DNA from 4 places in the Mesorhizobium sp. P170090 genome. Region 1 is predicted to be linked to each of the others. Evidence: predicted binding sites of a transcription regulator. Region 1 holds the regulator's gene; each other region holds the start of a gene.
The links. Region 1 encodes LexA, which represses DNA repair genes until DNA is damaged. Its sites were predicted from a motif close to TGTTCNNNNTGTGTTCNG; they were not measured.

Region 1 (7,564 bases):
CGCCATATCGACGTCGTTCCAGATATCGAGCGCGCCCTTGAGCGCCCGCATCGACAGCACCGGCTGCGTTCCGCACAGGAAGCGGCGAATGCCGCTGCCGACGGCAAAGCCCTGCTCGAAGGCAAAGGGCCGCGCATGGCCCCACCAGCCGCTGAGCGGCTGGTGGGCATCGTCATGGTGGCGCTCGGCCGCGTAGATGAAGGCTGGCGAGCCCGGGCCGCCATTGAGGTATTTGTAGGTGCAGCCGACGGCGAAATCGGCATTGGCACGGTCAAGTTCGACCGGCAAGGCGCCGGCCGTGTGGCAGAGATCCCAGATGATCAGCGCGCCGGCGTCATGTGCCTTGCGCGTCAGCGCCGCCATGTCGCGCAACTGGCCGGATTTGTAGTTGACGTGGTTGACCAGGATGACGGCAACGCTGTCGTCGATCAGCTCCTCGATTGCGGCCGCGTCGACGCCCTCCAGCCGCAGCCGCGTTCCCGGCCGGGTCGAGGCGAGGCCTTCGGCCATGTAGAGGTCGGTCGGGAAACTGTCGCCCTCGGCAACGATGACCGACCGATCCGGCCGCATGCCGAGCGCTGCGTGCAGCAGCTTGTAGATGTTGATCGAGGTTGTGTCGCAGACCACCGTCTGCCCGTCAGCCGCGCCGATCAGTCGCCCGAGCTGATCTCCGAGTTCCACCGGCATGTTGAACCAGCCGGCGGTGTTCCAGGCGCGAATGAGGTCGTGCGCCCATTCCTGCGTGGCGGCCTGCTGCAGTTCGCTGAAGACGACCGCTGACGCGGCGCCCAGGGAATTGCCGTCGAGATAAATCACGCCTTGCGGCAAGACAAAGCGTTCGCGCATGGAGCGCAGCGGATCGGCGGCATCCATTGCTTCGATTGTAGCGAGATCGGGTGTCGTGCTCATGATCCGGCGCCCCTCCATGGACAAACGCGCGCGGCGGAGCCTGCCGCCCAAACATGCCGGCGATCTTGAGTGGTCGCCCTTGAACTGTCAAACATTATATATAATTCACCCATTGAAAGGCTTTGATATATAATGATCCGCCGAGCGTTTATGTCTGATGGATCACGATGCTGGATGACGAGCAGACCTCGAAGACGGAAGCGGCCTATCGCCTGCTCAGGCGCGATATTCTTGCGACCCGGCTGGCGCCTGCCGCGCCGTTGAAGCTGAGCACGCTGCGCAACACCTACGGCATCGGCTGGACGCCGTTGCGCGAGGCGCTGTCGCGGCTGGAGGCGGAACGGCTTGTGACCGCCATCAGCAACCGCGGGTTTGCGGTCGCTCCCGTCTCTCGGGCGGAGCTCGAGGATTTGGCGCGTGCGCGGCTGGTGGTCGAACTGCCCCTGCTGGTGGAATCGATCGAGGAGGGCGACCGTGAGTGGGAAGACGCGGTCGTTGCCGCCCACTATCGTCTCTCACGGTGCGGGTCTGTTCTCGACGATCCATCGGATGATGCGGTCGACGCGTGGTACGAAAAACACGATGCCTTCCATGCGGCGCTGCTCAGTGCCGCGACATCCAGCTGGCTGCTGCGCTTCAATGCGACGATTTCCGACCAATTGCATCGCCATCACCGCTTCCTGGGTCTGGCGCCGACGCTGCGCGCCGCCGCCGGCCGCACGGATGGCCACCGGAAGGCCGTGGCGGCCCTGCGCGACGCCGTGGCGATCGAACACCATACCGCCCTGATGGAAGCGGCCCTCGATCGCGACGTCGAACGTGCGAAAACTCTGATGACCGCTCACATCGGCTACACGCTGCAGGTCTATGCCCAGAGTGAACCCGGGGCGGATGCTGCGCAGCCCCGTCCGAAAAGGAAGCGGCGATCGTAGCCGACGACGCAGGGCACTTTGTCTTCGTTTCACCCCGTTGCCGGCGAACGACTACGAGCGCCGCTCGCGGTGCCGAACGTCACGCTGAACAAAACGTCAACACATTCATTAAACTTTAAAAGGTTGCGGAACACAACTGGAACAGATAGTGTTTGTTCTGGGTTTGTTTTTTCTGATTCTGGTTTCAGAACCCCTGGGGGCCGCGATGCTGACGCGCAAACAACATGAGCTTCTGATGTTCATCCATGAACGCCTGAAGGAGAGCGGAATCCCGCCGTCCTTCGATGAGATGAAGGAAGCGCTTGACCTCGCCTCCAAGTCCGGCATCCACCGCCTGATCACGGCGCTTGAGGAGCGCGGTTTCATTCGCCGGCTGCCGAACCGGGCGCGCGCGCTGGAAGTGCTGCGGCTGCCCGACTCGATCGCACCAGGCCTCAATGCGGCGAGGAAGTTTTCGCCGAGCGTCATTCAGGGCAGTCTTGGTCAAACCGGCCAAGGGCAAGGCGGCCAAGGACAAGGCGCGATGGGCCAAGGCGGTATCGGCCGCCAGATCAAGCCGGGCTCGCCGTCGCGTTCGATGTCGGCCGGCAATGACGACGCCGTTTCGGCGGTGTCGATCCCGGTGATGGGACGCATTGCTGCCGGTGTGCCGATCGACGCCATCCAGCATCAGACCCATTCGATCTCGGTGCCGCCCGACATGATCATGGGCGGTGAACACTACGCGCTCGAGGTCAAGGGCGATTCGATGATCGAGGCCGGCATTTTCGATGGCGACACGGTCATCATCCGCAATGCCGACACAGCCAGCCCCGGCGAGATCGTGGTGGCGTTGGTCGACGATGAGGAAGCGACCCTGAAACGCTTCCGCCGCAAGGGCGCCTCGATCGCCCTGGAAGCCGCCAACCCGGCCTACGAGACCCGCATTTTTGGACCGGACAGGGTGAAGGTGCAGGGCAAGCTTGTCGGATTGATCCGGCGCTACTGAGCCGGCTTGGGTTTGTACTTTTCACGCTGGTTGTAAGGCGGCAGGCCGCGCGCTTCGCGGGAGAAGCGGCGTTGCTCGTGCCAGGGGCGATACGGCTTGTCGACGGCGAAGCGGATGGTTGGCGCTGCAGCTGCCGATTGCGGATCGAAGAAGACGGCGGCGCTGCCGTCGCGGGCCAGCTGTTTCTTCGTCACGACCAGCACCAGCGGGTCGCGGCACGGATTGTAGGCGGTGGCGTCATCGATGACGATCAGGCTCGCGAAGGCACAGGCCGGCCGCGCCGTCTTGCGGTCTTTCGCAAGCGCTACAATGGCTCCGGAAGGGTGCCGGGCGATACAGAGATCGCCGGTGCAATAGAAGGGCGAGCCGGGCGGCAGATCGAGCGGATCGAGATCGAACCGCGTATCTGTTGCCTCGAAAATCTCAGGTGGGATAATGGTTTCGGCCCGCAGCGCCCGTTTCCAATTGTCCGTGGTGAATTCGTTGGAGCGTTCGCGGTTGAGGGCGAGTTCGCCGCCACCGATCGGCATGGCCACCAGATGCGCATCCTCGGATATGAGCACGTCTGGCGTAAGCACCTGCGGCACCGTCAACAGGCCGGCCAGCGCGAAAGGCACGGCCGCCAACCTGAGCCAGGTGGTGGCCATGGTGGCGATGACGAGGGCGACCGCCACTAACAGCACCGAGCGGATGGAGATCAGCCCGACGGCGTCGACCGGCGAGCGCTCGGAAATCCAGGCCGATATAGCGATCATCGCCATCAGACCTTTGCCCATCACATAGAGGAACGGCCCGTCGGCGCCGAACGGCATCGCCAGTGCGCTGAGCACGGCAAAGGGCATGACGATCAACGAAACAATCGGCATCACGGCCAGATTGGCGATCAGGCTGAGCGGCGACACACGCTGAAAATGCCAGATGGCGAACAGCAAGGTTGCACTGCCGGCGATGATCGAGGTCATTGCGAGGCCGCCCATGGCCAGCGCGAATTTTCGCGACAGGAAGCCGACGAAGGAGCGCTTTGCCGGCGGCGTTCTCACCTTGTCGGCGCGGTAATCGGCCCAGCCGGCATAGGCGCCGACAAGGGCGGCGGTGGCGGCAAACGACATCTGGAAGCTGGGACCGACCACCTCGTGCGGCGACACCAGGATGACGGCAATGGCGGAGATCGCCAGATTGCGCATGGTGAGTGCGGCGCGATCAAACAGCACGGCGACAAGCATGACCGCCAGCATGATGAAGCTGCGCTCGGCGGCAACCACGACGCCTGAAATAACGAGATAGGCGGCGATCGAGACAAGCGCTGCCGCGGCCGCATATTTCTTCACCGGCCGGCGCGAAGAGAAAACGGGAAACAGCGCAAAGGCGCCACGCAGCAACGCCATGATGGTGCCGGCAACCAGCGCCATGTGCAGGCCGGAGATGGAGATGATGTGGTAGATGCCGGTGCGCCGCATCGCTTCGTTGACCTCGTCCGGGATGCCGGCGCGCACCCCGACAATCAACGCCGCGGCAATCTCGCCTTCGGCGCCGCCGATTTTGCCCCTGATATGGTCGGCAATGTTTTCGCGCGCGTTCTCGATTGCCGAGGAGAGCCGCGCGGTCAGCGGCGGCGGTCCCTGCGTAGCAATGGTTTTCGGATTGCCGAGAAAGAAGCCGCTGCCGCCGATACCGGTGAAATAGCTGTCGAAGGAGAAATCGTAGCTCTCCGGCCGCACCGGACCGGTCGGCGGCAACAGCCTGGCATAGCCGGTGATCAGGGAGCCGGCGGTCATATCGGCGGGAACGGTCCGCGCCGAGAGCCTGACCCGCTCCGGGGCGTAGCGCAGCTCGGGGTAAGCGGTCGAAACCACATCGAGCGTCAGCCTGATGCGGCCGCTTTCCATCTGTTCGAGACTGACGACGCGGCCGGTCAGCCGTGTCTGGATCTCGGAGCCGAGCATCTGCGTTCCGGCGCGCCAGGTCTCGACCTTGGCGGCGACGACGCCGAGCGCGCACAGCATCGCGGCCATGCAGAACAGATGCGTCCTCGGCCGCGATCGCGTGGCGACAGCGCAACATGTCGCCAGCACCACAATGGCGATTGGCTGCGCAAAGCCCGGCTCGCCGGCCAGCGAGAAATAAATGATGACGCCGGCCGCCAGGAAAACCGGCACCAGCAGGAAGGCGACGCCCCGGTCGAGCTCCGTGTTGGCGGCCACGGCAAGGCTGCGGCGGAGCGCGGGCCATGACGGACGGCGAAGCCGTCTGCGCAGACGGGCGATAGATCCGGGCGCTGTGACTTGCGCCGGCAACGCGTGACCGGGCAGCGCAGGCGCGACGCCGGGATGCGGCTCAGGCAGCGCGAGGGGCAGCGGCTCGGCATAGGGACTATCGGCAAACAGCGAGCGTTCGCTGACGCTTGCCTCGGCGCCTTCGCCTTCCTTCGTGCCCCGGCCACGTCCAGCCATCGGGTCTGCCCCTTGCGCCCCAGACCCCTATGCTACATGAACGCGCAAAGCGCGAAAGTCCGCGTGATCACGTCCACCGCGCCGGAATCGACCATCACCTGGCAAGGACGCTCAATCCTCAATCATATCCTGGCCCTCCGCTCTCAGGCGAGCAAGCCCATCGTGCATTGCCTTCAATTGTTCCGGTGTATGACCCTGCCATTCACCGAGTTCACCCAGGATGAGCAACGGATCACGGGAGCGGTAGGATTTCGTCGGATTACCGGGAAATTTTTTGTCGGTCAGGTTAGGGTCATCCATAAAAAACTCCGTCGGCTTTACGATGTAAATCCTTTGACGACCGTCACCCGTTGCAAGCTCTGCTCCCCAGATGGCGGCTTCCAGTGTCTGGGTGAAATAGATCCATGACAGTGGTTTACCTCTGAAATTGGAAGGGTGGCCGACGCTCAGCAGATCCCCGGGTTTCAAATCCGCCCGGGTACCATGGTAGAACGGATCACCCTCCGTATGGTCGGCGTTTTCGGTCATCGGTAGTCCTTCTTTCAATCATGCCTCCTTCGTGGCGAGACCGGCCTGCACACAGTTGCGGTGTTCACGATAATGATTGCAGAAAGGTCAATATGCGTGACCAAGCCAACGCTGTCACGGCGGCGTTGTAGTCGGGCAGTGCCGCATCCGTGAAGAAATGTCCGCTCGTCAGAGGGGGCTACCACCGTCGCAGCGATGTTCCAGGCACTGTGACGGACGCTGCAGCCGAATGAAACCCAGACATTGACGCTGCTGCCAAATGAGGTTGCGCGGAGGTGCGAACAGATTTTGTGCTACAAGGCTCCGGCCTGTTGACGCAACCGATAATTGCCGACGTGCCCCGGCCTCGTCCAGCCATCGGGTCTGCCCCTTGCGCCCCAGACCTCCTATGCTACATGAACGCGCAAAGCGCGAAAGTCCGCGCGATCACGCCCCGCTTTCCAAGCTTCCCGAGAGTTCCATGTCCGACACGGTCGTCACCCGTTTTGCCCCCTCGCCCACCGGCTATCTGCATATCGGCGGCGCGCGCACGGCGCTGTTCAACTGGCTGTACGCCAAGCACACCGGCGGCACGATGGTGCTGCGCATCGAGGACACCGACCGCGAACGCTTCAACGAGGCGGCGACACAGGCCATTCTGGATGGGCTGACCTGGCTCGGCCTTTCCTGGGACGGTGAGGCCATATCGCAGTTCGAGCGCGCGCCGCGCCACCGTGAGGTGGCCGAGGAGCTGGTGCGCCTGGGCAAGGCCTATTACAGCTACGAGACGCCTGCCGAGCTCGAGGCGATGCGCGAGGCCGCACGCGCCAAGGGCCTGCCGCCTCGCTACAACGGCCAGTGGCGCGATCGTGCCCCCTCGGAGGCGCCTCCCGGCGTCAAGGGCGCCATCCGCATCAAGGCGCCGACCGAGGGCGAAACCGTGGTGCACGACCGTGTGCAGGGCGAGGTGCGCTTCCCCAACAAGGACCTCGACGATTTCATCATACTGCGCTCGGACGGCAATCCGACCTACATGCATGCCGTCGTCGTCGACGACCATGACATGGGCGTCACCCACATCATCCGTGGCGACGACCATCTGACCAACGCCGCGCGCCAGACGGTGATCTACAACGCGATGGGCTGGGACGTCCCGTCGATGTCGCATATCCCGCTGATCCACGGCGCCGACGGCGCCAAGCTGTCGAAGCGGCACGGCGCACTCGGCGTCGAGGCTTATCGCGCCATGGGCTATCTGCCCGAGGCGCTGCTCAATTATCTGGCACGGCTCGGCTGGAGCCATGGCGACGACGAGATCATGTCGATCAAGGACATGATTTCGTGGTTCGACATCGGCGATGTCAACAAGGGTGCGGCGCGCTTCGACTTCGCCAAGCTCGAGTCGATCAACGGCGCGCATATGCGCAAGATGGCCGATACCGAGCTGTTCGACATTTTCGTCGCCACTCTGCCATACCTCGAAGGCGGACCGGCTATCGCCGCCCGTCTCGACGATGCCAGGAAGGCGCAGCTGCTGGCCGCCTTGCCGGGCCTGAAAGAGCGCGCCAAGACGCTGGTGGAACTGGCCGATGGCGCGGCCTTCCTGTTCGTCGAGCGGCCGCTGCCGATCGACGAGAAGGCGGCAGCACTGCTCAATGCCGACGCGCGCGCGATCCTGCGCGGCGCACATGCCGCTTTGCAGACTGTTTCGGGCGATTGGTCGGCTGCCGCGGCTGAAGCCGCGGTGCGCGAGTTCGCGACGGCAGGCGGCCACAAGC
Region 2 (7,564 bases), 470 kb from region 1:
AATGCCGTAAGCGAAATTGGCGCTGTATTTGGCGCCGAGATCCTGTCCGGCCTGGCGATTGATCTCGACGAAGCGGACGTTGAGCTGAACCTGCTGCGAGGACGAGATGTTGACCGAATTGATCACTTCTTCATTGCCGGAGAAGCGGCTGGCGATCTTGCTTGCCTTCTCGGCGGCGACCGCGTCATCGGCCTCGCCCGACAGCACGACGCGGCCATTGGCCGAGCCGACCTTGATCTTGGCGTCCGGCACGCTGGCGCGAATGGTGCTGGCCAGCTGGTCGGTGTCCAGCGTCACCTCGATGTCGACGGTGCCGACCAACTGCTTGTTCTCGTCGAACAGCGCGATGCCGGTGGTGCCGAGATTGTTGCCCAGCACATAGAAGGATTTGTCGGTCAGCGGATTGACGTTGGCGATCTCCGGATCGCCGATGACGATCTGGTAGAAGGCGGCATTGGTCATGACCGTCTTCGGCTTGCCCTTGGCTACCTTGATCGACGCATTCGTTGTCGACGAGACATGGACGATATCGTTGTCGGCCTTGGCTGGTGCACTGAGGCCGAGCATTGCGGCCGCGGCCAGGCAAGCCCCCACCGCAAGCGCCCGCATTGGGCGCAGCCCTTTCGTAGTTCGAAATGCATGAAGTCCCGACATCTGTCCCGTCCCTCGCCCGGTCCCCACCGGCAGTTATTGCTGGTCCCGCGCAGGAACCTGGTATTCTTCGACCTGCGTGCCGCGCGTCACGATGATCGTCTTGAATTTCGGCTTCTCAGGCTCCTTGGTCGCGGCAGTGAACAGCGCGCCGGCAGCGGCCTGGACGCCGGAGGCGACCGATCCGCCGAAGGACGAGATGGTGGTGACGCCGTCCTTGGCGGCCCCTCCGTCTGCGGCCGAGCGGAGCGACAGCGACAAGGTGCCGACGGTGCGGGCAAGCGCCACTTTCTGCGCGCCTTCGGTCGTCACCTCGATGGTGACGGAATTGGCGATCTGCGGTGTGGTCTGGCGCTCGTCGGCGCCCTGCCCCACGGTCAGCACCTTGGCGTCGGAGACGACAATCTCGGAGGTAACGGTCGATCCGGCAGCGCCCTGCGCGTTCTTGGCCACTTCCTGGATTTCGCCCGCATCGCGTGTCAGCACCACGTCGACCCGGTCGCCCGGCATGACGAAGCCGCCGACACCGGCGATCTCGTCGGTGCGGATTGTCACCGCCCGCATGCCGGGCGTCATCATGTTTGATAGCGTCGCGCGGCCGTTCGGCCCCGACAATTTGCTGATCAGCACCGGCTCGTTGACCTCGATCGGCGACAATACCACGCGGCTGCCTTCGGCGAGCAATGCATTGACTGTGGTGAACGCGCCCTGCGGCACCGAATCCTCGGACCATGGGATTTCGCTGAGCTGCGCCCGGTCAAGCTCCATGCCGTAACGCAGCGGCGCGTTGGCCACCACTATGGTCTTGAAGACGACCTTGGGGACGGCGGGCGCCGGGATCGACGCCGTTTTCTCTTCGGCATCGGCCTTGGCCTGGCTTTTCACCCAGAAATCCGCGGCAAAGATTGAAATCGCGCCGAAGACGGCAGCGATGCCAATCATCGTTATGGCCTTGCCCCTCACAACCAACCCCTGACATTCGTGGTCTTTTGTTTTGTTGGAGCGACGCTAGGCCGCTTTGTTAAAGATTCAGGAATCGCGGCCGCTCCGCACGGACCTATTTCCGCCGGCTTGGTTATCGAAAGGTTTTAGGATAAGAAGGGTTTAATCCCCGAACGTAACAGGAACTTCCGTCGCTTGGCGCCGAAAAGCGTGGCAGTATCGACGGGTGATTCGCGGCACGGATTCTATGGTAGGCATGGACGACAACAACGATCTTTTCGGCAATCTGGAAAAGCAGCCCCAACCGGCTCGGACACCTTCGCGCCCGGCCGACCCGCTGGTGCAGGCCACGAAGCGTCCTGCCGCGACCAAGGACGGCAGCGAGGGCTATAGCGCCGCCGACATCGAGGTGCTGGAGGGGCTGGAGCCGGTGCGGCGCCGTCCCGGCATGTATATTGGCGGCACCGACGACAAGGCGATGCACCATCTGTTTGCCGAGGTCATCGATAATTCGATGGACGAGGCGGTCGCCGGCCATGCCACCTTCATCGATGTCGAGCTGTCGGCCGACGGATTTCTGACCGTCACCGACAATGGCCGCGGCATTCCGGTCGATCCGCATCCGAAATTCAAGAAACCGGCGCTCGAAGTCATCATGACGACGCTGCATTCGGGCGGCAAGTTCGATAGCAAGGTCTATGAGACCTCCGGCGGTCTGCACGGTGTCGGCGTCTCGGTCGTCAATGCGCTGTCGGACCATCTCGAAGTCGAGGTCGCGCGCGGTCGCCAGCTTTACCGCCAAAGGTTCTCGCGCGGCGTTCCGGTGAGCGGGCTGGAGCAGCTCGGCGAAGTGCACAACCGGCGCGGCACCAAAATCCGCTTCCATCCCGACGAGCAGATTTTCGGCAAGGGCGCCGCCTTCGAGCCGGCGCGGCTCTATCGCATGACCCGCTCGAAAGCCTATCTGTTCGGCGGCGTCGAGATCCGCTGGAGCTGCGACCCATCGCTGATCAAGGAAAAGGACCAGACGCCGGCCAAGGCGGAGTTCCATTTCCCCGGCGGCTTGAAGGACTATCTCAAGGCATCGCTCGGCGATGATTTCCAGGTGACCCGCGAAATCTTCGCCGGCAAGAGCGAGAAGCAGGGCGGCCACGGTTCGCTGGAATGGGCGGTGACCTGGTTCGGCGGTGACGGCTTCGTCAACTCCTACTGCAACACCATCCCGACCGGCGAAGGCGGCACGCATGAGGCCGGCTTTCGCAATGTGCTGACGCGCGGACTTCGGGCCTATGCCGACCTGGTCGGCAACAAGCGCGCCTCGATCGTCACCTCCGAAGACGTGATGATCTCGGCGGCAGGCATGCTGTCGGTGTTTATTCGCGAGCCGGAATTCGTCGGCCAGACCAAGGACAGGCTGGCAACGATCGAAGCCATTCGCATTGTCGAGACCGCCATCCGCGATCCCTTCGACCACTGGCTGGCCGACAATCCGCAGGAAGCCTCCAAGCTGCTGGAATGGGTGATTGCGCGCGCCGACGAGCGGGTGCGCCGGCGCCAGGAAAAGGAGGTGTCGCGCAAGAGCGCGGTGCGCAAGCTGCGCCTTCCCGGCAAGCTCGCCGACTGCACGCAGAACGCCGCCGCGGGCGCCGAACTGTTCATCGTCGAAGGCGACTCGGCCGGCGGCTCGGCCAAGCAGGCGCGCGACCGTGCGAGCCAGGCGGTGCTGCCGCTGCGCGGAAAAATCCTCAACGTCGCCAGCGCCGGCAACGACAAGCTCGCCGCCAACCAGCAGATATCGGACCTGATTCAGGCGCTCGGTTGCGGCACGCGCTCGAAATACCGCGATGAGGATTTGCGCTACGACCGCGTGATCATCATGACCGACGCCGACGTCGACGGCGCTCACATAGCCTCGCTGCTGATCACCTTCTTCTACCAGGAAATGCCGAACCTGGTGAATGGCGGCCATCTCTATCTGGCGGTGCCGCCGCTCTATTCGATCCGGCAAGGCGGCAAGGTTGCCTATGCCAGGGACGATGCGCACAAGGACGAGCTGTTGCGCACCGAATTCACCGGCCGCGCCAAGGTCGAGATCGGCCGTTTCAAGGGCCTGGGCGAGATGATGGCCGCGCAGCTCAAGGAAACCACCATGGACCCGAGGAAGCGCACGCTGCTCAGGGTCGATGTTATCGACGCCGTGGCGGCGACCAAGGATGCTGTCGACGCGCTGATGGGCACCAAGCCGGAAGCCCGCTTCCGCTTCATCCAGGAACGCGCCGAATTCGCCGCGACGGAAGTGCTGGATATCTGAGCGCCGGCCGACTCTTCGTTTTGACGCAGTTCCGGGCGGAAAACCGTTTCAAACTTTTCCTGGAATTGCTCTAGCCTGCACTTCCGATACGGAGACCAGCTTGTGATCCGGGCGCGGCTGAAGAGCTACTTCGAAACCAGTTTGGCGGGCCTGACGCAGCCGACGCGCTCGGATTGGATTTTCGCCCTGCGCACGGTTTCGGCCGGTCTGATCGCGCTTCTCGCTGCTTACGCGTTGAAACTCGACCACCCGCAATGGGCGATGATGACGGTCTTCATCGTCGCCCAGCCGGTCGCCGGCATGGTGCTGGCGAAAGGTTTTTTCCGGCTGCTCGGCACGCTGGCCGGTGGACTTGCGGCGATCGGCATCACCTCGGTTTTCGGCACCAATCCCTGGCTGCTGGTCACGGCGCTATCCGTCTGGATTGGGCTGTGCACGCTGGTTTCGTCGCTGCTGCGCAATCCGGAAGCCTATGGCGCTGCACTTGCCGGCTATACCGCGATGATCATTGGGCTGCCGGCTTTCGGCCAGCCGCATGTAGTCGTCGATCTCGCTGTCGCGCGCTGCGCCGAGATCGTGCTCGGCATCGTCTGCGCCGGCCTGACCAGCCGGCTGATCCTGCCCAAGCTGGCCGCTGACGCCATCATCTCCAGGCTGAAGCGCAGCATCCTCGACCTTGCAACCTATGCAGGCGGCGCTTTTTCCGGCGGCGACCCGGCGAGACTGGCCGGCCTGCACGGCAAACTGATCACGGACGCCCAGATGCTGGCCGAGATGCGCACCTATGCCCGGCTCGAAGCCCCGAGCTTCGCCACCCGCGCCCATCCGGTCCGCCTCACCATCGGTCAGCTTCTGTCGGCGCTGTCGGCGGCACGCGCGCTGCATTCTCACGCCGCGCCGAAAAACGCAGCGCTCATTCCGGTGCGCTCGGAACTGCAGTCGCTGGTCAGCGAACTGGCAGCCACGCCCGAGGCGCTGGAGGACACGTCGCCCTGGGTGACGCGGCTCGACGCGATTGCCGGCAAGGCCCGGCAAATGCCCGACGCCTCGACCGATCAGGGCGACGACAGGGTCGGCACCATCACGCGCCTCACCATCGCCGCCGATTTCGCCGAAGCCTTCAAGCAGGTGCTGCGCGGCCTCGACGCCCTGCGCGCACCGGTGACGCGCCCTATCCGGAGCAACAGGCAGCCGCCTGCGCTGGTGGTGCACCGCGATTATCCCGGGGCTTCGCGCAATGCCATACGCGCCGCCCTTGCCACGTTGGCGGTCGCCGCCTTCTGGCTGACGACGAAATGGTCCGATGCGGCCGGCACCGTCATCCTCGTTGCCGTCGTCTCCAGTCTTTTCGCCGCGCGGCCTGACCCGGTGCGGGTGTCCTGGGGCTTCTTCAAGGGAACGCTGCTGGCTTTGCCCTTTGCCTTCCTTGTCGGCCAGGTCGCGCTGCCTGCTTTGCCCGGCTTCGGCTGGTTCGCGCTGTTTGTCGTGCCGATCCTGGTACCGACGGCGCTGGGCATGGCCAATCCGCGCACCGTCGGCGTGGCGACGGCCTTTGCCATCAATTTCCTCGCCTTCCTCAGCCCGCATCAGGCGATGACCTATGCCCCAGGCCCGTTTTTCGCCGGCTCGGCGTCGGTGCTGGTCGGCATCCTGCTGGCGATCGGCGTCTTCATCGTGGTGCTGCCGGTGGATCCATGGCGCGCGGCCAACCGCATCGTGCGGGCCATGCGCGAGGATCTGGCGCGGCTGTGCCTGCATGAGCGGGTGCCGCGGCGTTCGGCCTTCGAGAGCCTGGCCTATGACCGCATCAACCAGCTGATGCCGCTCTTGCAAAATGCCGGCAGGAAAGGCGATGCGATTCTGGGCGGCGGGGTCGCCGCCGTTACCGTCGGCCTTGAAATCCTGCGGTTGCGCGCCGCGCAGCAGAGCCCGGCCATTCCTTCCGAAACCGCGCTTTCGATCGACAATTTCCTGCGCGGCCTGGCGCGTGAACTGCTCTTTCGCGCACCCGGCGATCCGCAGACGGCAACCATCACTGTGGCCCGGCAATATGCAGCAGGCCTCTCAGAGCGCAGCAGCAGTGCGGATATGCTGCAAATCGCAGCCTCGCTGCGCATCATCGCCGCCGCGATCGAAGACTTTCCGGATTTTTTTGCGAGGGATCGCGGCTAGGACGTCAAGCCGCCGCTATCGCCAGCGCGTGGCCGCGCGCGTTTTCGCGTAGCGCATCGAGATGGATCGACTTGACCAGGCCGGCGAGATCGCCCTCAGTGGATTGACCTCCGAGTTCCTTCAGCATCAGCCAGCTGACTTCCTGCACGCCGGCGACACGCTTGCCATTGGCGACCTCGCGCCAGATCTTGAGTGCCCGCAGAATGATGCCATGGGTGGGCGCGGCAATGCCGGCGCGGCGAAACAGCGCCTGCAGCGCAACGTCCTGGCCGCCGGCAAGCAGCGCCCGCACCCGCTGCTCCGACTGCTGGCTGAGCGCAACCAGGGCCGAGCCGAAAAAGTCGACCTTGCCGTGGGCAATGGCACGGATGATGAAACTTGCGGTCAGGTCGCCGCGCAGGCGCAGATGTTCGATAAGTGCCGCATGTTCCTCCGCGCGCGTGCCTTCGACCAGCCGCACCGAAGCCTTGACGCAAGCATCGCGCGTGACGCGCTCGGCTCTGGCCGCCCCCATCAGCGCCATCACCAGCGGCGAAGCCTTCAGCGTTTCGCCGAGCTTGACCAGTAGCATGTGCCGGCAGTCGGCCGGCAGCCGCACATCCGTGACCATTGCCTCGCGCAAATGAGCGATATGGCCATGCCGCTCGGCGATGCGGCGGAAGGAGAGCGAGGCTATGTCGGCGCCGTCATTGGCGAGCAGCGCCGCACACGCTTCCGGTTCGCCGATCTCGGCGATCGCCGCGGCAACCGCCATCGAAACGACCGGCCGGTCGGCGATCAGTTTTTGCGTCGCCTTGTGCCCGGCCGCGACGCGGTCGATCAGGTCGGCGTCCGTCAGCAGCGGGGAGCGCGCCAGCACCAGGGCTGCCACTTCCGGCTGATCGGAGGCAAGCGCGCTGATGATCTGCAGCGGCGCGTGATGGCTCATCGACAGCGCTTCGGCCATAGCCAGCCGCACCTTCGACGAGGCGTCGTCGAGCAGCAGCGTCAGCGCCGCTTCGGCCGCGCAACGGTCTTCGAAAGGCAGGTCGGAATTGACGTAGGCGCGGGCCAGCGCGCTCGCCGCCGCGGCGCGCTCCGAAACTCTCGCGGTGTAGATCCATTTGAGAAAATGCGAGACAACCATACTGCCTGCTACGCCCCTTGCCGGAAAGCTTCCGGCCCCAGGAATGACCCTAGGCAGAAATGGTTTACGAACGGTTCACCATGTTTATTAACTGGCTTGCGGGTGGCATGGGCAGCGCCTATCAACCGTCAGGCAGCGGAGGAGAAAAACGATGCCCGGGCTTTATCTCGAAGAGTTCGTCGTCGGGCATGTCTTTCGGCACACGCTGCGCAAGACCGTCACCGAAAGCGATAACATGCTGTTCTCGGTGATGACGCTGAACCCGCAGCCGCTGCACATCGACTTCGACTTCGCCGCCAAGAGCGAATGGGGCAGACCGCTGGTCAATTCGCTGTTCACGCTCGGCCTGATGATCGGCATTT
Region 3 (7,564 bases), 230 kb from region 1:
GAAACAAGGCTGGACGACTGGTTCGTGGCGCACGGGTAAGCGCCTCTTTCCCTTCTCCCCTTGTGGGGTCCGAAGGACGGGCGAGGCAAGTGACTCGCCCCGGGCGGTGGCCGAGCGAAGCTCGGTCGGATGAGGGGTGCGTGACGAAGTGAGGCGGTGCCTCAAGAGAGCTTGTAATGGACCAGAAGATCGAAACAACCCCATACGACGTCGAGGCGATCCGCCGCGACTTCCCGATCCTGTCGCGCGAAGTCTACGGCAAACCGCTGGTCTATCTCGACAATGGCGCCTCGGCGCAGAAGCCGCAGGTGGTGCTGGATACGATCCAGCACGCCTATTCCCAGGAATACGCCAACGTCCATCGCGGCCTGCATTTCCTGTCCAATGCCGCAACCGACGCCTATGAGAAGGCGCGCGAGACGGTGCGCCGTTTCCTCAATGCGCCAAGCACCGACAACATCGTCTTCACCTCCAACACGACAGCCGCCATCAACACCGTGGCTTACGGCTATGGCATGCCCAATATCGGCGCGGGCGACGAGATCGTGCTGTCGATCATGGAGCACCACTCCAACATCGTGCCGTGGCATTTCATCCGGGAACGGCAGGGCGCCAAGCTGGTCTGGGTGCCGGTCGACGATCTCGGCATCTTCCACATCGAGGAATTCGAAAAGCGCCTGACCGACAAGACCAGGCTCGTCGCCATCACGCATATGTCGAACGCGCTGGGCACGGTGACGCCGATCAAGGAAATCGTGCGCATCGCGCATTCGCGTGGCATTCCCGTACTTGTCGATGGCAGCCAGAGCGCCGTGCACATGCCGATCGACGTCCAGGACCTCGACTGCGATTTCTTCGTCTTCACCGGTCACAAGGTTTACGGGCCGTCCGGCATCGGCGTGCTTTACGGCAAGAAGGATATTCTCTCGGCCATGCGCCCTTTCATGGGCGGCGGCGAGATGATCGAGGAAGTGACGGAAGACGTCGTCACCTACAACGAGCCGCCGCACCGCTTCGAGGCCGGCACGCCGCCGATCGTCCAGGCGATCGGGCTGGGTACAGCATTGGAATACATGGAAAAGATCGGCCGCGAGCGCATCGCCGCGCACGAGGCCGACCTCAAGACCTACGCGCACGAGCGGCTGCGCGCCATCAACTCGCTGCGCATCTTCGGCGACGCGCCGGACAAGGGCGCCATCATTTCCTTCGAATTGCAGGGCATTCATGCCCATGACGTGTCGATGGTGATAGACAGGCAAGGTGTTGCCGTCCGCGCGGGCACCCATTGCGCCCAGCCGCTGTTGAAACGCTTTGGCGTAACCTCCACATGCAGGGCATCGTTCGGCATGTATAATACCAGGGCCGAAGTCGACGCTTTGGCCGATGCGCTGGAAAAAGCGCGCAAGTTCTTCGGGTGACAGGTTCTTTGGATGACGACCATGGATGATGCGAGCCACACCACCGCGCCGGAAGCGGCCGTCAATCCGGTGGTTTCCGCCTCGGCGATTCCCGCCGACGAGCTGGCGCGGCTGACCGACGACATCGTCTCGGCGCTGAAGACGGTCTATGACCCGGAAATACCGGCCGACATCTATGAGCTCGGCCTCATCTACAAGATCGACATCGAGGACAACCGCGCGGTCAAGATCGACATGACGCTGACCGCGCCCGGCTGTCCGGTGGCCGGCGAAATGCCCGGCTGGGTGGAAAACGCCGTCGGCGCCGTCGAAGGCGTCTCCGGCGTCGAGGTCAACATGACCTTCGACCCGCCCTGGTCGCCCGACCGCATGTCGGAAGAGGCGCAGGTGGCGGTGGGCTGGTACTAGGTTGACTGAGGTTGGTGCACTTGCACCAGTGGTAAAACTTCACCATTTTAGGTGAGGAATCATTCGGCAGGCCTTGAACCTGCATGGAATGGAAGAGGAAAAAGAATGGGACGCTTCGCCGTCATCACGATGACCGAAAAGGCCGCCGACCGGGTGCGCGAGATCGTCGCCACGCGCGACAATGCGCATGGCATTCGCCTCGGCATCAAGAAGGGCGGCTGCGCCGGCATGGAATACACGGTCGACCTGGTGACCGAGCCCAATACCAAGGACGACCATATCGAACGCGACGGCGCGCATGTCTATGTCGCGCCCGAGGCTGCCCTTTTCCTGTTCGGCACCGAGATGGATTTCGAGCAGACCACGCTGCGCACCGGCTTCACCTTCCACAACCCGAACCAGAGTTCGGCCTGCGGCTGCGGCGAATCCGTCGAACTGAAGCCCGCCGACCTGAAGGCGCTGGCTGAAGCGCGCGCTTCCGCCTGATCTTTCCTTCGCCCCGTTCACGGGGAGGTGAGGAATGGTCCGCGCAGCGGGCGAAAAGCCAATTGCTTGGCTTTTCGAATGACGAACGGCCCGAAGGGCCGGATGAGGGGCAGCGCTAACCATCGGAAGTCGCGCTCCGAGTCCTCACTTCACCCACATCTTCGTCCGCTTGTGCCAGTCGGCGATCGATTCCTCGGGATAGACGTCGAACGCATTGTCCTTCTTGCCGATCACCGGCTCGACCCAACTCGCCTTGTATTTCAACATCAGATGCACCTTCTCCGGCGGCTTCGGCAACTCGCTGTCGATTGCCGAGGCGAAGGGGTGGACCAGGTCCGGCCATGTCGGATCGTAGAGCCAGAGCGCCGAACCGCACTTCTTGCAGAAATTGCGCTCGCCCGTCGAAATCTCACACTTTGGATGCTCGTCGTCCGCGATCTCGGCCTGGTAGACGCCGAGATTGCGCTTGCCCTTGATTTTCAGCGTCTTGTAATCGGCGCCGAGATTGATGGCGAAGCCGCCGCCGCCCTGCTGCTTGCGGCAGATCGAGCAGTAGCACAGCATGAACGGCACCGGCGTGTTGCTCTCCACCTCGAAATGGACGGCATCGCAGCGGCAGGATCCCTTGAGCAGCAGCGGCATGACAAAACTCCGACGGATGGCTCTCAACTTGCCAGCATGGTTTTTGGTTGCAGCCATGGCAAGCCCGGTGACATGATTGCGGCATGGACAATGAACGCATCGAAGAGCTGTTCGAAGGCCTCGGCCCGGTCAGTATCCGAAAACTGTTCGGCGGCAAGGGTATCTATTTCGACGGCGTCATCGTCGCCATCGTGCTGCGCGGCGAATTGCTGCTCAAGGCTGACGAGCAAAGCGCGCCCGATTTCGAAGCCGCCGGCTGCAAGCAATGGACCTATACCGGCACCCGCCACGGCAAGCTGGTCGCGATGCCGTACTGGAGCATTCCCGACGACGCGTTTGATGATCCTGACGAGATGAGGGTGTGGGCGCGCCGGGCGTATGAGGCGGGGCGGCGGGCGGGGAAGTGAACCGGGACCGTCGCGTTTCTTCCCACCCCCCTCTGTCCTGCCGGACATCTCCCCCGCAAGGGGGGAGATCAGTTGTCACATTGGCCTTCGCCAATCACCATCGTTGAAAATGGGAGCCTGCGGCTAAGCTGTTAATCTCCCTCCTTGCGGGGGAGATGGCCGGCAGGCCAGAGGGGGGTGCTGTCCCGCCGACGTAGGCGATCCTACAGCGCCTTGGCAATCCTCGCCGCCAGCCGCGCATTGTTCTCGACCAGCGCGATGTTGGTCTTCAAGCTCCGGCCGCCGGTCAGTTCGAGGATTTTGCCCAACAGGAACGGCGTCACCGCCTTTCCGGTCACATTCTGCACTTCCGCCGCCTTCTGCGCGGCCTCGATATAGCCGGCCATCTCGTCGGCCGGGATTTCATCGTCCTGCGGCACCGGGTTGGCGATCAGCATGCCGCCGACCAGGCCAAGTGCCGCCCTGGTCTTGTAGAAATGCGCGATCTCTTCCGGTCTGTGCAGGGTCAGCGGCGCGCGGAACGGCGAATGCCGCGACCAGAAGGCCGGCATCGTCTCGCAGCCATGGCCAATCACCGGCACGCCGCGCGTCTCCAGCACTTCCAGCGTCTTTTCGATGTCGAGGATCGCCTTGGCGCCGGCCGAGACGACGATGACCGGCGTGCGCGCCAACTCGTCGAGATCGGCCGAGATGTCGAAGCTCTTTTCCGCGCCCTTGTGGACGCCGCCAATGCCGCCGGTGGCGAACACCTTGATCCCGACCATGTCGGCCGCGATCATGGTGGCGGCGACCGTGGTCCCGCCGGTGCGGCCTTGCGCCACCGCAAAGCCGAGATCGGCGCGCGACAGCTTCATGGCGTCGCCGGTCATCGCCAGCGACTCGCGCTCGCCGTCGGACAGCCCGATCTTGATGCGGCCGGCAACCACGGCGATCGTCGCCGGCACCGCGCCATTGTCCAGGATGATCTTTTCGACATTGGCGGCCATGGCGCCATTGTCGGGGTAAGGCATGCCATGGGTGATGATGGTGCTCTCCAGCGCCACGACCGGGCGGCCAGCGGCGAGCGCCTCAGCCACGGGCGCGTGGATGTCGATCAAGGGGCGGGCGCTTTGCGGTGTCATGATGGTCTCCGATCCGGAGATCCGCGCGTCCGCTTGGACGTCGCGCTCCGGCAATGGCAATTGGCCGCCCTCATGCCATTTCCTGCGCGTCGGGCACAAGAGCCAGTGCCTCAGTGAAGGTCGCAATCGTGAAGGCCGGAACCGCGTCGGCGCTTTCAATGGCCAGCGTGGCGGCGGCAACGCCCTCGCGCAATGCCTGGCGCAGGGGCAGGCCGCGCAGCAGGGCAGCGATGGTGGCGCCGGCCAGCGCGTCGCCGGCGCCGGTGACGTCGGCGACTTTTCTCGGCGCCGGCGGCAGGATAGAGAAGGCGCCGGCTTCGTCGAATCCCAGCACCGGGCCATCGCCCGCCGTCACCACGCCACTGGTGAGGCCGCTGCAGCGCAGTCCGTCGATGGTCTCGCGCTCGGTGGCATTGGCATCGACGCCGGCCAGCACCATGGCCTCGCGCCGGTTCATGAAGACCTGCGCGAGCTCCTTCAGCACCGGTATCATCCGCACCACCTTGGCCGGCGAAATGGCAATGGCGAACACCGGCTTGCCGGCGGCGAGCCCCACCAGCCGCTCCAGCGCCGTTGATGGCAGATTGGCGTCGCAGAGCACCGCATCGGCCTCGGCGACCACCTCGCGCACCTTGGAGCGGCGGATCTGCTTGGGGAACGCCAAATCGTAGAGCGCCATGTCGGCAAAGCCGGTGATCAGCTCGCCGTCGCGATCGATCAGCGCCGTGTAGCTCGGCGTCGTGCGGTCGAGGAAAACCGCCGACAGGTCGGCAATGCCGGAGTCGGCGATGGCGCGCGCAACCGTCTCGGCCGAGGCATCGCCGCCGCGCACCGACAAAAGCGAGGCCGAGACGCCGCGCCGCACCAGGCTGCGCAGCGCGTTGAAGACGCCGCCGCCGACATCCTCGCGCATCGTGCCGGGGTTGGACGCCGCGGGCACGTACGTGCCCGACACCTGGCCGCGGCGATCGATATGGGCGCCGCCCACCGCCAGTATCTTTGCTGATTTCACCATGCCGGCGATATGACCTTTGTTATTCGAGCCGCACAAGCGCTACGCTGTGCGGCGGAGCTTCGCAGGCAAGCCGGCAATTCGGCCGATCGAAACAGCCGGCGCGTCTGGCCCAATGGTGGATACATCCGGAAACGAAACCATGAGACAAAAAAAGAACAAATCCGGATAAAGATTGCTTTTCAGATATTTGACCCCTCTTGCCAAACGAGAACAAAAGTAGTACAAAATGGGCAGGGATTACGGATTGTCCGGCCTTCATTGACGACCAAGGGGTGATGTATCATGGCTCAGAATTCTTTGCGGCTTGTAGAGGACAAAGCGGTGGACAAATCAAAGGCTCTGGACGCGGCGCTGTCGCAAATCGAGCGCGCCTTCGGCAAGGGCTCGATCATGCGGCTTGGCGCCAACGAGCAGGTCGTCGAGATCGAAACCGTGCCGACCGGATCGCTGGGCCTCGACATCGCGCTTGGCGTCGGCGGCCTGCCGCGCGGCCGCATCGTCGAGATCTACGGGCCGGAAAGCTCGGGCAAGACGACATTGGCGCTGCACACAGTTGCCGAAGCCCAGAAGAAAGGCGGTATCTGCGCCTTCGTCGATGCCGAGCACGCACTCGATCCGGTCTATGCCCGCAAGCTCGGCGTCGATCTGGAAAACCTCTTGATCTCGCAGCCGGACACCGGCGAGCAGGCGCTGGAAATATGCGACACGCTGGTGCGTTCAGGCGCCATCGACGTGCTGGTCGTCGATTCGGTGGCGGCGCTGACGCCGCGCGCCGAAATCGAAGGCGAGATGGGCGATTCTCTGCCCGGTCTCCAGGCGCGTCTGATGAGCCAGGCGCTGCGCAAGCTGACCGCCTCGATCTCGCGCTCCAACACCATGGTCATCTTCATCAACCAGATCCGCATGAAGATCGGCGTCATGTTCGGTTCGCCCGAAACCACGACCGGCGGCAACGCGCTGAAATTCTACGCTTCGGTGCGCCTCGACATCCGCCGCATCGGCTCGGTCAAGGACCGCGACGAGGTCGTCGGCAACCAGACCCGGGTCAAGGTGGTCAAGAACAAGCTGGCGCCGCCCTTCAAGGTGGTCGAGTTCGACATCATGTATGGCGAGGGCGTCTCCAAGACCGGCGAACTGGTCGACCTCGGCGTCAAGGCCGGCGTGGTCGAGAAGTCCGGCGCCTGGTTCTCCTACAATTCGCAGCGTCTCGGCCAAGGTCGCGAAAACGCCAAACTGTTCCTGCGCGACAATCCCGACACGGCGCGTGAGATCGAACTTGCGCTGCGGCAGAATGCCGGGCTGATCGCCGAGAAATTTCTTGAAAATGGTGGCCCCGAGCGCGGCGAAAGCGACGACGGCTTCGAGGAAGAATCCGGCGCCATGTAGGGCACGGCCAGAGTTCGGCCATAAATCCAGTCTATTATCCGATGCTTAAGTAACCGAGTTCTTTAGTATTGCGTTTCAAACCGCCGGCCTTCGCGCCGGCGGTTTTCGTTTTTGGGCAGCGTGAAGCCGGCTTGGCAGTTGCCGGATTGGCCCAATTCCGTGTTTCTGGACAGGGTGGGGCGTGCCCGCTAAAAGGCCAAGTCAATCTTCTAAAAAGCAGAGACCAGTGTCCGCCGGCCGTGCCGGCGGTTTTCGCGAAAAGGCAGCACTCATGAGTGGCGTGAACGAGATCCGGTCGACATTCCTCGACTATTTCCGCAAGGAGGGCCACGAGGTCGTGGCCTCGAGCCCGCTGGTGCCGCGCAACGACCCGACGCTGATGTTCACCAATGCCGGCATGGTGCAGTTCAAGAACGTCTTCACCGGCCTGGAGAAGCGGTCCTATTCGCGCGCCACCACTGCGCAGAAAAGCGTGCGCGCCGGCGGCAAGCACAACGACCTCGACAATGTCGGCTACACCGCGCGCCATCTGACCTTCTTCGAAATGCTCGGCAATTTCTCCTTCGGCGACTATTTCAAGGAGCGCGCCATCGAACTGGCCTGGAACCTGATCACCAAGGAGTTCGGGCTGAACAAGGACAAGCTGCTGGTCACCGTCTATCACACCGATGACGAGGCGGC
Region 4 (7,564 bases), 2.9 Mb from region 1:
GACGTAGCGCTCGTTCTCGCCGTCGCCGATCTTCCGGAAGCGTACGAAGGCATGCATCTTATGGCTGTCGCGCCGCACCGCCTTTTCCATGGCTTCGAGCCGCCTGGTGTCGGGATCGGATGCGATCGCCAGCAGTTTCGGCTCGGTGCGCAGGCGCCAAAGCATCCAGTAGAGAAAGGCAAACCGGCCGGGGTCGGAGTGGCAGAAGGCCGTTTCGGCATGGGCGATGAACTCGCGCGGGACGGTAAGCTGCGCGCCCTCTGGCACCGCCGGCAAGGCATCTTGAGTATCATTGGCGTCGGACCCGACACCCCAACTAATATCCTCAGGTCGGACCTCATTCAGCGCCAGACGCCGTGCCGCATCGCGCCAACCGGCGAAATCGGTCTGGCTCGCTAGCCGGACAGTGTATCGGGCAAGGTCGAGCTGGGCCGGCTGCATGGTCAAAACAGAGACAGTTGTTCGCAGGACTTTACGATCGTGTCGCGCAAGCCGGTCTTGTCCGTTAGTCCACCCGGCGACCAGCCTTCGGCGATCATGAAGGGCCTCAGCTTGGCGATCGAATGGCAGATCCGTCCGACATCTTCCAGCCGCATGTGTCGGTGGCGGCGGGTTTCAAGGATCTTCGCCACCACCTTGGTGCCCAGACCCGGAACCCGCAGCAGCGCTTCCCGATCGGCGCGGTTGATGTCGACGGGAAACCTCGCCCGATTGCGCAAAGCCCAGGCGAGCTTGGGGTCAATGGCGAGATCGAGCATGCCGTCGCTGCTGCCGGCGAGGATTTCCGGCTGCGAAAAGCCGTAGAAGCGCATCAGCCAGTCGGCCTGATAGAGCCGGTGCTCGCGCATCAGCGGCGGTTTCTGCAGCGGCAGCGACGATGACGAATCCGGGATCGGGCTGAAGGCGGAGTAATAGACGCGCCGCAGATGGTAGCTGCCATAGAGCCGCGCACTGGTGTGCAAGATGCCGTCGTCGGATGTCTTGTCGGCGCCGACGATCATCTGCGTCGACTGACCTCCGGGCGCAAAGCGTTCGCGCTTCTTGGTCCTCAGCGTCGGCTCGGCTTTTTCCTCCATCTTCCGGCGCAGGTTCGCCATGGAAAGGCGGATCGTTTCCGGCTTCTTCTCCGGCGCCAGTTTCTTGACGCCCTCATCGGTCGGCAGTTCGACGTTGATAGACAGCCGGTCGGCGTAGAGCCCGGCCTGCTCGACCAGTTCGGCCGAGCTTTCCGGAATGGTCTTCAGATGAATATAGCCGGAGAATTTTTCGTCCAGCCGCAGCCGCCGCGCCACCTCCACCATCTCGGCCATGGTCTCGTCGGGCGAACGGATGACGCCGGAGGACAGGAAGAGGCCCTCGATGTAGTTGCGCCGGTAGAAATCCATGGTCAGCTTCACCACCTCGTCGATGCTAAAGCGGGCGCGGCGCACATTCGATGACGAGCGGTTGATGCAGTAGCTGCAATCGTAAATGCAGAAATTGGTGAGCAGGATTTTCAGGAGCGAAATGCAGCGGCCATCCGGCGCGTAGGAATGGCAGATGCCCATGCCTTCTGTGGAGCCGATACCGCCGGATTGGAGCGAATCCTTCTTCGCCCAGCCGGACGAGGCGCAGGAAGCATCGTATTTGGCGGCGTCAGACAGGATTGCCAGCTTTTCACGGACGGTAGGTGCGCTCATCCGTTCATGATATGTTCTTGAAGGCTGCAGCGCCACCTCATTTGATGCAGGCGGCGAAAAAGTAATCGCCGCCTGATCGTCGGGCTAGCAGGACGACTGCCCGAGTTCCAGGCGGTCTCTCAGACCTCATGGAGGTAGAGGTGGTAATCCAGCTCGCTGACGGTGCGGGCGACGCGCAGATACTCCGACTGCTTGATCGCCACGAAGGTGCGATGCAGATCCTCGCCAAGCGCCTCTTTCAGGAAGCTCGATGCCCGCGCCGCCTCGATCGCAGCGCGCCAGTCGACCGGCATGGTCGTGCGCGTGATGGCGGCTTCATAGCCATTCCCAGTGGTTTCGGGGCCGGGGTCGAGGCCTTCATCCAGACCCTTGATGATGCCGGCCAGCACCGTTGCCGCGATCAGGTAGGGATTGGCGTCGACACCCGACGGCCGGTGCTCGATGCGCCGGTTCTTGGCGTCGCCCGCCGGGATGCGCAGCGCCACCGAACGGTTGTTGACGCCCCAGGTCGGCGCCACCGGCGCATAGGACTGCGAGACGAAGCGCCGCCAGGAATTGGCGTGCGGCGCAAACACCAGCATCGATTCGGCCATGGTCTGGATCAGCCCGCCGAGCCCCTGCAGCAGCGGCAGCGACCAGCTTTCGCCGCCAGCCTCGGCAAAAACGTTACGGCCGTTCTTGTCCTGCAACGAAACATGGAAATGCATGCCGGAGCCGGCGTATTTTTCGATCGGCTTGGCCATGAAGCAGGCGGTGACACCATGGCGGCGCGCCTGCGCCCGCACCAGCCGCTTCAACATGACGAGGTCGTCGGCCGCCCGCATGACATCCTTGCGATAGTTCAGCGTCAGCTCGTACTGGCCGGGCGCGTATTCGGAAATCACCGTTTCGGCCGGAATGCCTTGCGCCTTAGCCGCGGCATAGATGTCGGAAAACAGCGGCTCCATGCCGTGCAGATGGTCGACGGAATAGACTTCCGTCTTGGCCGAGCGGCGGCCGTCGAGCACGGCGTCCGCTGGCTTTACCTTGCCGTCGGCGTCACGCTCATTGGCAAGCAGGAAAAATTCGAGTTCGAAGGCGCCGGCGGGATAGAGGCCCTTGGCCGCCAATATGTCGACCTGCCTGGCCAGCGCCAGCCGTGGGTCCGACGACATAGGCTGTCCCTCGAGATGGTACATCGCCATCAGCAACTGGCCGCGCGGCGGGTTCGTGCCGTAAAGCGGCACCAGCGTGCCGGGGATCGGCCATGCCCTGAGATCGCCGTCTCCAGTCGTCCAGATCAGCCCGGTTTCGTGCACATCCTCGCCGGTGATGTCGAGGCCGAGGATCGAGATCGGCATGTGGCGGCCGCCCTCGAAGATGCTTTTCAGCTCATGCCGGCGCACGATCTTGCCGCGGCCGACGCCGTTGGCGTCGGTCAAGACGATATCGAAGGCTTCGATTTCGGGATGGGCGTCGAGAAAGGCTTGCGCCTCGACGGGCGTCGAGCCCGAAGGTGAACTCATGATTAGTGTACTCGAGTTTGGCTTGGCAGCTTGTCTCATGCCGTCAGCCTTGCCGCAACCGTGGCGAAGGCGGTGATCAGCCGGTTGACCTGGGCGCCGGTGGTGGCCGGTGAGATCAGCATCATGTTGTGAAAGGGCGCGATCAGCACGCCCTGGTTGACCAGCGCGACATGGATAGCCGCCTCAAGCTCCGGCGCATGGGCAGTCTCGGCTTCGGCGCCGTTCCTGAGCGGGCCAGGGGCGCAGATGAACTCGACGCGGGCGCCGACGCGGGCGACATGCCAGGGCAGATTGTAGCGATCGATGACGCCGGTCAGCCCGGCATCGAGCCGCAGGGCGAGGCGATCCATCCGGGCATAATTCTCCTGCGTCATCACCTCTTCGAGCGTTGCGCGCATGGCTGCGAACTGCAGCGGGTTCGCCGACAGCGTCGTGCCCATGCCGGAATAGCCCGGCTCCTTGGTTCGATTGTAGTCGGCATAGCGCGAGGCGACCTCGTCGCTCATGCCCCACACGCTTGCCGGCACGCCGCCGGCGATCGGCTTGCCCAGCACGAACAGGTCGGGCTGTAGTCCGAATTTCCTGGTGTAGCCGCCGGGTCCAGTCGAAATCGTGTGCGTCTCGTCTATCAGAAGCAGCGTTCCGGCCGCGCGCGTCAGTTTGCGCAAGGCGTCGTGAAAACCCGGATCGGGCAGCACCATGCAGGAATTGGTCAGCACCGGCTCAGCAATGACGCAGGCGACATCCTTGTCCTTGAGCGCTGCTTGCAGCGCGGCGACATCGTTGAATTCAATGACCTTCGCCGTCTTGGTCAGGTCGCGAAACTCACCCGCCAGCCCCGGCCGATTCACGGGCTTGCCGTCGACCATCCGGACCATCGTCTCGTCGACCGAGCCGTGATAGCAGCCGTTGAAGACCAGTATCTTTTCGCGGCCGGTGACGGCGCGGGCGACGCGCAGCGCGAAGCGGTTGGCGTCGGTGGCGGTGGTGGCGATCTGCCAGAACGGCAGACCGAAACGCTGTATGAGCAGCGGCCCGATGGCCAGCGCATCTTCCGAAGGCAGCATATAGGTCAGGCCGCGCCCGGCCTGGCGGCGGATGGCGCGCGCCACCGGCGGCGGCGAATGGCCGAACATCGAACCGGTGTCGCCGAGGCAGAAATCGTCCAGCCTGTTGCCGTCGATATCCGTGATGGCGGCGCCCTTGGCGCTTTCGACCAGGATCGGGAATGGCGTCGGCCAGTCGTTCATCCAGTGCATCGGCACACCGCCGAAGAAGCCTGGCAGGCCGTTACCGACCTTGGCCTGCGATTTCGGCCGCGCCTTGCGGAAGGTGTTCGCCTCGCTTGTCCGCAATGCAGCGATGCGGTCACGGCTGATACCGCCAATGGACGCCTTTGAACTGTTCGTGCTGTACATGAAATCCCTCTCGGCCGGCACACTACCCAATTGGCGACGGCAACCGCAATTGGCCGTGTTGGTGCGCTGCATTGGGTCAGCAGCAAGTTCGGCAGACTTGACCTTCCGGCGCAGTCGGGCGCCAATGCGATCGGGTCTGTGGTTTGGGGAGAAAAATGCGGACGATCATCTGCGCTATTGCGCTACTCTTGTCGGCCGCTGCGGCTTCCGCATCGGGCGGCGTCTGGTGTTCCGTCGATGACAAAGCGGTGCAATTCGAGGTCGGCGCCGGGGTCACCAGAGGTATGGGCGGCCCGACCTTCAATTTTCGCGGCGATCTCGAGATACTTGGCCGGCCGGAAGGCGACAGTCTGCGCAAGACCATCTTCGAGGATTCCGACCTCACCCAGTACTGGCTGGACGACAAGGAGTTGCGGCTGAACGTCTACCACGAGCATCAGCTCGGAGATAAATTCAACTCTGTCGAACTGACGATCCTGACCAAGACCAGTGACGAGGGCGTCTATGACGGCCGGTACACGCTTGCCGTCTACGACAACGCCGCCGACACGGAACAGGACGGCAAGCCGAAAGAATTGACCGGCAAGGTGTCGTGCGGAGCCGAATAGGTCACGCCGAGATATCGATGACGCCGCAGTCGCCGGCGGCACTGCCGAAGGCGACCCGGCGCTCTTCCTTGTCCCACATCATCGCGGTGATGGCGCCCATGCCCGGGCGGCGCAACAGCACCTCTTTGGCATCGGTAAAGCGCACCGCCATGACCATGCCGTCATCATAGCCGACGGCGACGACATCCTGGCTCGGATGGCAGGCAACCGATGTCACCATGGCGTTGCCGCGCGTGCCGAGCTCCAGCGGCGCCTTGCCCATCGGGCCGTCCTTGCCCGAAAACGGCCAGACGATCGCCGCCGGCGCGCCGGAACTCGCCAGCCACTTGCCCTTCACGCTCCACGACAGGCTTTTGACCTTGCCGGGATAGCCGGTCATGCGCATGTGCTTGCCGTCGGCGAGCTTCCAACCATGCAGCGCGTTTTCCTGCATGGTGGTGACGAGGAAGGCGCCATCCGGCGAGAAGGTGACGCCGGTATGGGCGCCGGCCCATTCCAGCTCCACCGGTCTGCCCTCGGCGGCCGGGAAATGCAGCGTCGCGCCATTGTAGCGGGCGACGCCGAAGCGCATGCCCTTGGGGGAGAAGGCCAGCCCCTCGACCGAACGTGGATGGGCAAACTCTTTGGTCTTGCCGTCGGCAAAGCGCACGAACGCAGTCTTGCCTGTGGCATAGGCGATAGCGCCTTGCGGCCCGGCGGCGACGCTGGTGATCCACTTCTTGCCGGCGCTGGCGAGTTCGCTGACATTGCCGCCGGCGGCAACGGCAAAAATCTTGCCGTCCTCGCCGCCGGTGATCAGGCGGTCGTTGGCGGCGTCATGGAACGTGGAGAGCAGGCCGTCATTGGCCTGAATTGTCTTGTGGCCGTTGTCGAGCCTATGAACTGTCCCATCGGCGAGCGCAAAATGCGGCACGTTGTCGAGGAAGACGGCGGCAAGGCAGTGACCTTCCAGGTCGAGGGGAGCAACTGTGGGCATCAGGACCATTCCAATGAAGCTGTCACCACTCCCGGGAAGCCACTGAGGCGGCCAGGCCTGGCGTCAACCTTCTCCCCTTGTGGGAGAAGGTGGATCGGCGCGCAGCGCCGAGACGGATGAGGGGTGTTGAACGGATCGCCGTCGGTGCCGAGCTGGAGCACCCCTCATCCGACCTCGCTTCGCGAGGCCACCTTCTCCCACAAGGGGAGAAGGAAGAGCGGGCAGCGCTAGCGCCATAGAGTCCGGAAATCAAGCCGCCTGGCAGGCGTCAAAGCTCTTCTTCAGCCGTTCGGCGTCAAGCTCGCGGCCGATGAACACCAGCCGGCTCTCATGCTTTTCGCCGTCTTTCCAAGCGCGCTGGTGGTCGCCTTCGATGATCATGTGCACGCCTTGGATGACATAGCGCTCGTCGTCGCCCTTGAGCGCGATGATGCCTTTCAGCCGCAGGATGTTGGGACCTTCCATCTGGGTGATCTTCTCGATCCACGGGAAGAATTTCTTCGGGTCCATCTCGCCGCCGCGCAGCGACACCGACTGCACGCTCACGTCATGGATGTCGGAGGGATGCGCGTGATCGTGATGATGATGGTCGTGATCATGGTCGTGGTGATCGTGCCCGTCATGGTCATGATGGTCGTGATCATGATCGTGCGCCTCGAGGAAATGCGGGTCGTTTTCCAATGCGCGCGACAGGTCGAAGGCGCCGCGGTCGAGCACTTCGGACAGCGCCACGCCGGCGCGCGTGGTGCGGTGGATCCTGGCCGCCGGGTTGATGGCGCGGATGGTCGCTTCGACCTTGGCCAGCTCTTCGGGCGTCACCAGGTCGGTCTTGTTGAGCACGACGACATCGGCGAAGGCGATCTGGTCCTCGGCTTCCTTGGAATCCTTCAACCTGAGCGGCAGGTGCTTGGCGTCGACCAGGGCCACGACAGCGTCGAGCTTGGTCTTGGAGCGCACGTCGTCATCCATGAAGAAGGTCTGCGCCACCGGCACCGGATCGGCGAGGCCGGTGGTCTCGACGACGATGGCGTCGAAGCGGCCGGGACGGCGCATCAGGCCTTCGACGACGCGGATCAGGTCGCCGCGCACCGTGCAGCAGACGCAGCCATTGTTCATTTCGTAGATTTCCTCGTCGGATTCCACGATCAAATCATTGTCGATGCCGATCTCGCCGAATTCATTGACGATGACGGCATAACGCTTGCCATGGTTTTCCGACAGGATGCGGTTGAGCAGCGTCGTCTTGCCGGCGCCGAGATAGCCGGTGAGAACGGTCACGGGGATTTGCGTCTGTGCTTCGCTCATATCTTGCCTCGAAATGGCTGGGCCACGGAATTGCGGGCCGCAAGAAGGGATTGTTGGCCTGATATAGGATGTG

Region 2: a site for LexA is predicted at 1,763-1,780, ahead of parE (DNA topoisomerase IV subunit B). Genes of this name have one in related genera too.
Region 3: a site for LexA is predicted at 5,704-5,721, ahead of recA (recombinase RecA). Genes of this name have one in related genera too.
Region 4: a site for LexA is predicted at 1,681-1,698, ahead of AC3EML_RS06080 (putative DNA modification/repair radical SAM protein). Genes of this name have one in related genera too.

The regions. Positions count from the first base shown of each region.
Region 1 covers NZ_JBYNWH010000001.1:4,157,445-4,165,008, reverse strand. Annotated here, with positions in the region: gene kynU (kynureninase) at 1-909, opposite strand, end outside; gene AC3EML_RS20165 (GntR family transcriptional regulator) at 1,077-1,841, shown strand; gene lexA (transcriptional repressor LexA) at 2,047-2,829, shown strand; gene AC3EML_RS20155 (ComEC/Rec2 family competence protein) at 2,823-5,279, opposite strand; gene arr (NAD(+)--rifampin ADP-ribosyltransferase) at 5,391-5,807, opposite strand; gene gltX (glutamate--tRNA ligase) at 6,268-7,564, shown strand, end outside.
Region 2 covers NZ_JBYNWH010000001.1:4,627,590-4,635,153, forward strand. Annotated here, with positions in the region: gene AC3EML_RS22510 (type II and III secretion system protein family protein) at 1-609, opposite strand, end outside; gene cpaB (Flp pilus assembly protein CpaB) at 688-1,593, opposite strand; gene parE (DNA topoisomerase IV subunit B) at 1,850-3,904, shown strand; gene AC3EML_RS22525 (FUSC family protein) at 4,007-6,076, shown strand; gene AC3EML_RS22530 (DUF2336 domain-containing protein) at 6,081-7,202, opposite strand; gene AC3EML_RS22535 (MaoC family dehydratase) at 7,294-7,564, shown strand, end outside.
Region 3 covers NZ_JBYNWH010000001.1:3,931,762-3,939,325, forward strand. Annotated here, with positions in the region: gene sufD (Fe-S cluster assembly protein SufD) at 1-39, shown strand, start outside; gene AC3EML_RS18975 (cysteine desulfurase) at 177-1,418, shown strand; gene AC3EML_RS18980 (SUF system Fe-S cluster assembly protein) at 1,440-1,826, shown strand; gene sufA (Fe-S cluster assembly scaffold SufA) at 1,932-2,312, shown strand; gene AC3EML_RS18990 (GFA family protein) at 2,457-2,954, opposite strand; gene AC3EML_RS18995 (TfoX/Sxy family protein) at 3,038-3,361, shown strand; gene AC3EML_RS19000 (pseudouridine-5'-phosphate glycosidase) at 3,565-4,482, opposite strand; gene AC3EML_RS19005 (carbohydrate kinase family protein) at 4,553-5,497, opposite strand; gene recA (recombinase RecA) at 5,780-6,883, shown strand; gene alaS (alanine--tRNA ligase) at 7,155-7,564, shown strand, end outside.
Region 4 covers NZ_JBYNWH010000001.1:1,210,322-1,217,885, reverse strand. Annotated here, with positions in the region: gene AC3EML_RS06085 (UdgX family uracil-DNA binding protein) at 1-441, opposite strand, end outside; gene AC3EML_RS06080 (putative DNA modification/repair radical SAM protein) at 444-1,679, opposite strand; gene AC3EML_RS06075 (glutamine synthetase family protein) at 1,799-3,184, opposite strand; gene AC3EML_RS06070 (aspartate aminotransferase family protein) at 3,220-4,602, opposite strand; gene AC3EML_RS06065 (hypothetical protein) at 4,758-5,210, shown strand; gene AC3EML_RS06060 (WD40 repeat domain-containing protein) at 5,212-6,186, opposite strand; gene AC3EML_RS06055 (CobW family GTP-binding protein) at 6,436-7,491, opposite strand.